Regions from separate parts of the Pseudomonas sp. p1(2021b) genome, predicted to be linked through region 1. Evidence: riboswitches for the same ligand, from Rfam matches in the RefSeq annotation. Region 1 holds a riboswitch; the other holds the start of a gene.
The links. Region 1 has a riboswitch for cobalamin ahead of cobO (cob(I)yrinic acid a,c-diamide adenosyltransferase). Riboswitches for the same ligand answer to the same signal wherever they lie in the genome.
Positions count from the first base shown of each region.

Region 2: linked by a shared signal. The riboswitch ahead of K8374_RS10740 (TonB-dependent receptor) and the one ahead of cobO (cob(I)yrinic acid a,c-diamide adenosyltransferase) in region 1 are both predicted to bind cobalamin.

Region 1 covers NZ_CP083746.1:1,196,556-1,201,586, forward strand. The annotation lists gene K8374_RS05605 (ADP-ribosyltransferase) at 1-917, shown strand, start outside; cobalamin riboswitch at 969-1,193, shown strand; gene cobO (cob(I)yrinic acid a,c-diamide adenosyltransferase) at 1,313-1,924, shown strand; gene K8374_RS05615 (cobyrinate a,c-diamide synthase) at 1,921-3,216, shown strand; gene bluB (5,6-dimethylbenzimidazole synthase) at 3,213-3,863, shown strand; gene cbiB (adenosylcobinamide-phosphate synthase CbiB) at 3,860-4,768, shown strand; gene cobD (threonine-phosphate decarboxylase CobD) at 4,761-5,031, shown strand, end outside.
Region 2 covers NZ_CP083746.1:2,316,475-2,321,505, forward strand. The annotation lists gene K8374_RS10740 (TonB-dependent receptor) at 32-2,158, opposite strand; cobalamin riboswitch at 2,268-2,474, opposite strand; gene K8374_RS10745 (GNAT family N-acetyltransferase) at 2,516-3,085, opposite strand; gene K8374_RS10750 (carboxymuconolactone decarboxylase family protein) at 3,143-3,487, opposite strand; gene lpxO (lipid A hydroxylase LpxO) at 3,569-4,468, opposite strand; gene thpR (RNA 2',3'-cyclic phosphodiesterase) at 4,663-5,031, shown strand, end outside.

The DNA of each region.
Region 1 (5,031 bases):
GGGAGTTGCTGGGCCCGCCGCGCCTCGCGGGAGGCGCGCCAGGGGATGGGCTTGCCCAGCAGTCGTCGGCCTTTTGGGATGAGTACATGCTCACCGATGAGCAGCGCAGCGAGTTTCTGTCCGACACCGCCATGGCCCGCCAGGAAAGCCTGTTCGAGCAGCTCGACATCCCCGAGCTGGCGAGCGATGCCGAGCCGTTGGTGGACGATGAAGGGTTCGACTATATCGACCACCATGGCGCCTCCACCTACACCTACAAGCATGATGGCCGCTTCAAGAATCACCTGATCGATACCTACACCATGGATGACTCCATCAATGATTACCTGCGTCAGGGGGTGCGCAACTTCAGCTATGGAGACGAAGCCAGCTATCTCGACAAACTGGCCGACTCCCTGGAGCGACTGCCTGCCGATGCCGAGGTTCCGTTGTATCGAGGGGGGTGCGGCGAGCGCGGTACCAGTGGCGTGCACTTTCGCAGCGGGCGTTTCAGCGAAGGGGATATTCTGGTCAACACCGACCTGACGTCCTTTACCGAAAACCCCTACATCATTCGTAAGTTCTCGGCCGATCCGGACAAGCTTTCGAGTCGCGGCCTGGAGGGCGTTTTCGACGACACCTCTGTAGTGTTCGAACTGCCAGCCGGTCGCTACCGCAGCGGCAGGCAGATCGCGCCGCTCTCTGCCCATGGCTATGAAGTCGAGACGCTGTTCCTGCCGGGAACGTATTTCCAGATCGACGAAGTCTCTGAAATCGTCGGTGTCGACTATCGGTTCGTCAAGGTCAGACTCAGGCAGGTAAGCAAGCCTCAAGGCGGCCCGGTATACGACCTGCGTAGCGGTGACCCGTTCGACAGAGGCGCCTATCTCGAACGGCTGGGAGCGCCACATCTGGTAGAGCGTTTCTTCGGGCCATGATTGGGGTATCGGGGCCTCGCTTCATTTGACGCTCCCGATCCAACCCTCTAACCTTCGCGACGTGTTTCAGGTGCCCTGCCAGCCAACGCTGGGCAGGGTGAAACTGGGAAGCCGGTGGGCGCCAGCGAAGGCGCGATCCCGGCGCTGCCCCCGCAACGGTAGGTGAGTCAAAGGCCGCGCAGGGCCACTGGGGACATGCCCCGGGAAGGCGCGCGGTACAGGGGCCCAAGGCCTCGCTCACGAGCCCGGAGACCGGCCTGTCACTGCCAACGGCATCACGGAGGGTGATGCGCGGTGCACCGTGGCGCGTCTGCCACGGCTCCTGCGCGTTCTCCGGCTGCCTGCCTATCGACCTGTCGTCGCCCGTGCGCGGTGACAGCCTGCGGAGAACCCTGATGAGCGATTCCACCGAGCGCGACGAACGTCACCTGGCGCGCATGCAGCGCAAGAAGGCGATCATCGACGAACGTATCGCCAATGCCCCCAACGAATGTGGCCTGCTGCTGGTGCTCACCGGCAACGGCAAGGGCAAGAGCAGCTCGGCCTTCGGCATGCTCGCCCGCGCATTGGGCCACGGCATGCAGTGTGGCGTGGTGCAGTTCATCAAAGGGCGCAACAGCACCGGCGAAGAGCTGTTCTTCCGCCGCTTCCCCGAACAGGTGCGCTACCACGTGATGGGCGAGGGCTTTACCTGGGAAACCCAGGATCGCCAGCGCGACATCGCCGCCGCCGAAGCCGCCTGGGCGGTTTCGCGCCAGATGCTGCAGGACCCTTCGCTGCAGTTCGTGGTGCTCGATGAACTGAACATCGCCCTCAAGCACGGTTATCTTGACCTCGACCAGGTACTGGCCGATATCCAGGCGCGCCCGCCGATGCAACACGTGATCGTCACCGGCCGTGCCGCCAAGCCGGAGATGATCGAGCTGGCCGACACCGTCACCGAAATGGGCATGGTCAAGCATGCCTTCCAGGCCGGAATCCGCGCCCAGAAGGGCGTGGAGCTATGAACCAGGTCCGGCACTGCCCGGCGGTGCTGATCGCGGCACCCGCGTCAGGCCAAGGCAAGACCACGGTCACCGCCGCCCTGGCGCGCCTGCACCGCAACCTGGGCCGCAAGGTCCGGGTCTTCAAGTGCGGGCCGGACTTCCTCGACCCGATGATCCTCGAACGCGCCAGCGGCGCACCGGTGTACCAGCTCGACCTGTGGATGATCGGCGCCGAGGAAAGCCGGCGCCTGCTCTGGGAGGCGGCGGGCGAGGCCGACTTGATCCTGATCGAAGGGGTCATGGGGCTGTTCGATGGCACCCCGTCGAGCGCTGACCTGGCACGTCATTTCGGCGTGCCGGTGCTGGCGGTGATCGATGGCACCGCCATGGCCCAGACCTTCGGCGCCCTGGCCCTGGGCCTGGCGCGCTACCAGCCCGACCTGCCCTTTGCCGGGGTGCTGGCCAACCGGGTCGGCAGCCTGCGCCACGCACAATTGCTCGAAGGCAGCCTGACCGAGGGCCTACGTTGGTACGGCGGTTTATCCCGCGAGCGCGGCATCGAGCTGCCCAGCCGCCACCTGGGGCTGGTCCAGGCCAGCGAACTCAACGACCTGGACATGCGCCTGGATGCTGCCGCCGATGCCCTGGGTGCCAGCTGTGACGCCGCCTTGCCGCCACCGGTGGCGTTCGACGCACCTGTGCCTGCGGCCAGCGCCGCGACCTTGGCCGGCGTGCGTATCGGCGTCGCCCGGGACGAAGCCTTCGCCTTCACCTATGGGGCCAACCTCGACCTGCTGCGCCGGTTGGGGGCGCAACTGCTGTTCTTCTCACCGGTACATGACCTTGAGCTGCCGCCGGTCGACAGCCTCTACCTGCCCGGCGGCTACCCGGAGTTGCACCACCGCGCCCTGGCCGGCAACGCGCCGATGCTGGAGGCGATCCGCGCCCACCACGCCCAGGGCAAACCCTTGTTGGCCGAATGCGGCGGCATGCTCTACCTGCTCGACGCCCTGACCGACGTGGCCGGCGAGCGGGCTGAGCTGCTCGGCCTGCTGCCGGGCGAGGCGGTGATGCAAAAGCGCCTGGCAGCCCTGGCCCTGCAAGCGGTGGAACTGCCCGAAGGCACCTTGCGTGGCCATACCTACCATCATTCGCTGACCACGACCACGCTCGAGCCGATCGCCCGTGGGCAAAGCCCCAACGGTGGGCGTGGCAACGAGGCGGTGTATCGCATCGGCCGCCTGACTGCGTCCTACGTGCACTTCTATTTCCCCTCCAACCCCGACGCGGCGGCGGCGCTGCTGCGACCATGAGCGAGCACGCCTTCTCCGATGCCGAGCGCGCTGCGGTCTACCGCGCCATCGGCGAGCGCCGCGACATGCGCCATTTCGCTGGCGGCGAGGTGGCGCCGGAGCTGCTCGCCCGCCTGCTGGCTGCAGCCCACCAGGCCCCCAGCGTCGGCCTGATGCAGCCGTGGCGTTTCATCCGCATCAGCGAACGCACGTTGCGTGAGCGTATCCAGGCGCTGGTGGAACAGGAGCGCGAGCGTACCGCCCAAGCCTTGGGCCAGCGCTCCGATGAATTCATGAAGCTCAAAGTCGAAGGCATCCAGGACTGTGCCGAAGTGCTGGTGGCCGCGCTGATGGATCACCGCGAAGCCCACATCTTCGGCCGGCGGACCTTGCCGGAAATGGACCTGGCGTCCCTGGCCTGCGCCATCCAGAACCTGTGGCTGGCGGCCCGCGCGGAAGGCCTGGGCATGGGTTGGGTGTCGTTGTTCGACCCCCAGGCCCTGGGCGAGCTGCTGGGCATGCCGGCGGGGGCCAAGCCGGTAGCGGTGCTATGCCTGGGCCCGGTGGTGGAGTTCTACCCGGCACCGATGCTGGTGCTGGAGCAATGGGCGCAGGAGCGGCCCTTGAGTGAAATGCTCTTCGAGAACCAATGGGGAGAACGGCGATGAGCGTGGCCTTGCTGACCGTGGCCGGGGTGGCCCTGGATGCCTTGCTGGGCGAGCCCAGGCGGTGGCACCCCCTGGTGGCCTTCGGCAACTTCGCCTCGCGCCTGGAACAGCGCCTCAATGCGGGCGGGCGGGGCTGGCGCAGCCATGGCGTCAGCGCCTGGTTCCTGGCTGTGGTGCCGCTGACGTTGCTGGTGCTGATCCTCTCCTGGCTGCCGGGTATCGGCTGGCTGGTGGAGGTGCTGGCGCTGTATTGTGCCCTGGGCCTGCGCAGCCTGGGCGAGCATGTGCTGCCTGTAGCCGAGGCCTTGCGCCGCGGTGACCTGGGCGAGGCACGCCGGCGCGTGGGTTACCTGGTCAGCCGCGAAACCCGCGAGCTGGACGAGCCCGCCGTGGCGCGCGCGGCCACCGAATCGGTGCTGGAAAACGGCAGCGACGCGGTGTTCGCCGCCCTGTTCTGGTTCGTCGTAGCCGGCGCTCCCGGGGTGGTGCTGTACCGCCTGAGCAATACCCTCGATGCCATGTGGGGCTATCGTAACGAACGGTTCGAGCGCTTCGGCTGGGCTGCGGCGCGTATCGACGATGGGCTCAATTATCTGCCTGCCCGATTGGTGGCACTGACCTACGCGCTGCTGGGCAAGACCCGCCTGGCCTTGGCCTGCTGGCGCAACCAGGCACCGCTGTGGGACAGCCCCAATGCAGGCCCGGTGATGGCCGCCGGTGCCGGCGCCTTGGGCGTAGCGCTGGGTGGCCCGGCGGTGTACCACGGCGAGCTGCACGAGCGCCCGCGCCTGGGCGAGGGGCCCATGGCCGATGCCGACGCCATCGAGCGTGGCTGGCGCCTGGTCCAGCGGGGTGTGTGGCTATGGCTGTTGCTGATCTGCCTGGGAGCCTACTGGAATGCTTGAACACGGTGGTCGCCTGCTGCGTGCAGTGCGCCGATACGGCATCGCCCGTGAACATTGGCTCGACCTGTCCAGCGGTATCGCGCCCTGGCCCTATGCGATACCACCGATTCCGCTGGACGCCTGGGCGCGCCTGCCGGAGACCGACGACGGCCTGGAGCAGGCCGCACGCGGCTATTACGGCGCGGCCGAACTGTTGCCGGTCGCCGGCTCCCAGGCCGCGATCCAGGCCTTGCCCTGCCTGCGCCCGGTAGGGCGGGTCGGTG
Region 2 (5,031 bases), 1.1 Mb from region 1:
CGCTCCTACAGGGGCGGCGCTGGCTTCGGGCTCAGAAGGTGTAGTCCACGGTGGCGAAATACGACCGGGGCGCGCCCAGCAGCCATTGGTCGCTGGTGTAGAGGTAGGAGGCCGCATACTCGCGGTCGAACAGGTTGTTCACCTGCAGCCCCAGGCGCACAGCCGGCAAGACCTGCCAGCCGATAGTGCCATCGACCACCGTATACCCCGGAACACTGCCCTGGTTGGCCGCGCTGTCGTAGCGCTGGTCCACGTAACGCAACCCAAAGCCGGCTTCGACATCCTGGCCCAGACCCTTGCTCACCCATAGGTTGGCCGTGCGTCGTGGCACGTTGGCCGGGCGGTTGCCGGCGCGGTCCATGATGCCGGTTGCGGTGTGCTCGAGATAGTCGTCGAACCTTGCGCGTACCACCGAGGCGTTGGCCGAGACCTGCCATTGGTTGGCCCATGCCAGCTCCACGGACGCTTCCAGGCCGTCGGAGGTCTGTTGGCCGGCCTGCTGCAGGCCATGGTTCACCGGGTCGGCGACCAGCAGTTTGTGCTTGACGATGTGGTAGGCAGCCAAGGTCCATTCGCCCCGGCCATCCCAGAAGCGCTGCTTGAGGCCCAGTTCGGTCTGCCTGGCTTTGGTCAGGTCGTAGCGCTGCTCCGGGCGCAGCGTCAGCAGGTCGCCGATGCCGTCTTCGCTGGTGGAGTGCTGGCCATACAGGGACAGATCCGGCGTGACCGCGAACACCAGGCCGGCGCGCCAGTTGCCACCGCGCAGGCTGCGGTCGCTGCGGGTGCCGTTCGCCAGGTCATTGCGATCGACATGGTTCTGGTCGCGGCGCACACCGGTCACCAGCGCCAACCGTTCGCTCAACGCGGTGCGGTTTTCCAGGAACGTGGCGAAGGTATGGGTGCTGGACAAGGTCTGGGGACGTGTCGGCGAATGGCTGTGGAACCGGCCTGGCGCGGGGTTCCAGGGATCCAGGGCATCCACGTTGCCGTCGACGTAGGGCGCGTTGCTGTCGACGTTGAAGCGGATCTTGTTGTATTCGGCGCCGATCACGGTCTTGCTGGCGAGCCCGAACAGGGTGTGGTCGAAGGTGAAGCTCTGACGGTCGCCGAACTGCTCCTGGTTGTGCTTGATCTCCAGGAAACTACCACGTTCGAGCACGCCTTCGGCTGGGTTCCAGGTGTACGATTCGGCATTGCGCCAGTGTCGCCGGCTCTTGATGTAGTACAGCTGGTTGCTGGCCGACAGGTTTTCGCTCAGGTGCCAGTCGCTGTTCAGGCGGGTCCACTCGTCATGGTAGCGCTGCACATCATTGTCGATGTTGTAGTTCTTCTTGCGCAGGCTGCTGCGGTAATGTCCATCGATCAGTGGGGTACCGTAGTAGTTGGCCGGTTCCGCGTCGCCGCGTTCGTGGGCGAGAGTGAAACTCAGGTCGTCGCTGGCGTCCAGGCGCAGGGCGGCGCTCAGGGCCAGGCTGCGCGAGTCGGTGCGCTCGACCCAGCCGTTGCCGGCCTGCCGGTTCAGGGTCACCCGATAGCTCAGCCGCTCTCCAAGGCTGCCCCCGCTGTCCAGGCCCAGCTGTTGCCGGTCCCAGGCGCCGTAGCCCAGGCGCAGGTGGTTGTGCACCGGCCCGGCGAACGGCTTCTTCGGGATCGCATTGACCACCGCGCCGGTGGCACCTTCGCCGTAGAGCACCGAGGCCGGCCCACGGATCACCTCGACCCGTTCGATCATCCATGGGTCGACCGGGAAGGTCAGGGTGCCTGCGCCACTGTACAGGCGTGAGCCATCGAACAGCGTCATCACCGAGCTTTGGCCTTCGAAACCCCGAGCCGAAAGGCCGGTGTTGCCGTCGCCTGGGCTGCCGGTGAAGGTGATGCCGGGCGAGCGGGTCACGGCGTCCTGGAGCGTGGCGTTGTTACGCCTCTGGATCTGCTCGGCGCTGATGGTGCTGGTGCTGGCCGGCGTTTCCAGCGCGCTCAGGCCCAGGCGCGAGCCGGCCTGGGTCGGGGTGCCCAGGTCGATGGCCTGCGGGTCGAGGGCCTCGGTGATCGCTGTAGAGGGTAGTGTCAGGGCCTGGCCGTCGGGCTCATCGGGCCAGGCCGGCAGGGCGACGGCCAGGCAGGCCGCCAGGGTGTGAAGCTTGTAGGTACGGGACATGTCGTTCCACAGTTGCAGGAAGGAATGGATCCCGGTGGAAACAACGCATGGAGACCTATCGCGCACGCAGGGGCGCACGCGAAACCGGCCTGCGCCCGCCCACCGCGGGGTTGCCAACGAAGCTTCAGGCCGGTCTCCGGGCTTGCGAGGGTCATGAACGCCTTCACCTTCCCATGCACAGGCACAGTGGTTTGTCGAAGGGTTCGCTCGCTTACCGTTGCGGGGGCAGCGCCGGACTTGTCCTGCAAAGGACGCACCGGCTTCCCGTTTCACCCTGCGCGCGGCGGCGCAGGACACCTGAAACTGGCGCGCATCTGACCATCGATTGGCGAGGGAGTCAAATGCGCAGGGGAGGGGTCAGCGACCGCGACGGCGCGAGACGCGGGCTTCGATGTTCTTGCGCCCGATCAGCAGCGGCGGCTTTTCCACCACCGGTTCATCGGCCAGCCATTTGTACATCACCAGGCAGTCCACCAGCCCCAGCTGGGCATGGCGGTAGGCCTTGGGCAGCCGGCCGACAGTCTCGAAACCCAGCTTGTGCCACAGCGCCACGGCCACTTCGTTGCTGGCCACCACCGAGTTGAACTGCAGGGCCAGGAAGCCTTCCTGGCGTGCCAGCTTCTGCGAGTGTTCGCACATCAGCCGCGCCACGCCACGACCGCGGGCTGCCTCGGCGACCATGTAGCCACAGTTGCCGACATGGCTGCCGGGGCCTGCTGCGTTGGCCTTGAGGTAGTACGAGCCCAGCAGTTGGCCGTCGGCTTCGGCCACCAGGGTGCGCAGCGGTAGCGAAAGCCACAGGTGGCGAGCTTGCTCGAAGCTGAGGTCGGGGTCGAAGGCGTAGGTCTGGCGGGCCTGGACGATGGCCTGGAAGGTCGGCCAGAAGTGCTCGAAGTCTTCTGGCGTCATGGGGCGGATGTGAATCATTGCAGCTCCGTGGAGTCGGTTGGCCCGGCGCCGCCGCGCAGGGCGGCGCCGGTACGGTCAATCGTTGGCCTTGCCCACAGCGTCCATGACCCGGGCCGAATACACCAGGGCAGCGCCCGCATTCATCGCCACGGCCACGCCAAGGGCTTCGGCGATTTCCTCGCGGGTGGCGCCGTGCTTGACGGCCTGCTGGGAGTGGACGGCGATGCACCCATCGCAGCGGGTGGTGACGGCCACCGCCAGGGAGATCAGCTCGCGGGTCTTGGCATCGAGGTGGTTGGTCTTGGCCCCCGCACCGCTGGCGGTCATGTAGCCGGCCACGGTGTCGGGGGACAGCTGCTTGAGATCGCCGATGCCGGCCATCAACTGCTTACGGTAGGCGTCCCAGTCCATCATGCTCATCGTCTTCACCTTGCAGGGTTGGCAACAGGAGCTTTCAGGCTAGTCGAAGATTCTACCCTTGCCCGCCTCTCATGAGCCGGGTCAGATGTAGATGAAGAACAGCACCAGCGCCGCGACCACAGCCCACTTCTCCAGGTAGTAGCGGGTACGGTTGCGTTTCTTCATCGCCTTGCCGCGTTCGCGGATCTTGTAGATGCGGGTGAACAGGCGGTTGATGCCGCCGGTTTTGTCATTGGCATCGTTGGGCGCGGCGGCGGCGGCCATGACGTTGCGGCTGAACCAGCGGTTGAAGGCGGTCGCCCAGCGGTACTTGAGTGGGCGCTCGACATCGCAGAACAGAATGATGCGGTTGTGCTCGGTGGTGTTGGCGGCGTAGTGGATGTAGGTCTCGTCGAACACCACCGCCTCACCGTCGCGCCAGGAATATTTCTGACCATCGACGTCGATGTAGCAGCCGTCGTCGTTCGGTGTGTCCAGGCCCAGGTGGTAGCGGTAGGAGCCGGCATAGGGGTCACGGTGACGTACCAGCTTGGCGCCCGGCGGCAGGGTGGCGAACATGGCCGCCTTGACCGTACCGATGCCCTGCAGCAGTTCGGTGGTGCGGGGGCACAGCTTCATGGCCGAAGGGTGGCTCTCGCCGTACCACTTCAGGTAGAAGCGCTTCCAGCCGGTCTTGAAGAACGAGTTGAAGCCGACGTCGTCGTAGTTGTCGGATTTCTTGATTTCACCCACGTGCAGCAACTGCTGGGCTTCTTCGCGGATTTCCTGCCAGTGATCCTTCAGCGGCTGCAACTCCGGGAACGCCTCCACCGGCAGGTAGGGCTTGGCCGGGTGCCGGGAGAACAGGTACAGGAAGGCATTGACCGGGGCGAGGAAGCTGGAGTGGTCACCCAGCTGGCGGGTCAGTTTATGGCGAACCCGACCGCGCAGGTGAACATAGGCGATCGAGAGGGCGAAGATCAGTACGAGTGCGATTTTCATGGACGGATGCTTGTCGAAATGGCCACGCGTCATGGCTTGAGCCCGCCAGCATAAACAATCATGGTGGCGCTTTGTAGGATTAATCTCAGATTGCCAGGCAGACATTGGTACGAGGCGGTACCCGCTATGAGGGGTGAGGCGCAGGTGTGCCTGTGCGATGATGCAGCCATGCCTAAGCAACAGGACCCTTGCCAATGCCAGTGGATGAACGGGAAAAAGGGCAACCTTTCAAGCGGTTGTTCTTCGCCCTGCCGGTGACCGATGCCCAACGCCGGGCCATGGCGCAGTGGCGCCGAGGGCTGGGCTTGCGCAGCGGCAAGCCGGTGCCGGCGGAAAACTTTCACCTGACCTTGCTGTTCCTGGGGGACGTGGACGCGGCCTTGGTGCCGGCGCTGTGCGCGGCCGTCGACAGCCTCAAGGGGCCGGACACGCCGCTGCGCCTGACCCTGGACCGCTTGCAGGTATGGCCACGGGCCAATGTGCTGGTGCTGGAGCCGCAGGATACGCCGCCGGCCTTGCGCCGATTGGTCTATGCCCTGGAGCAGGCCGTGCTGCCGCTGGGC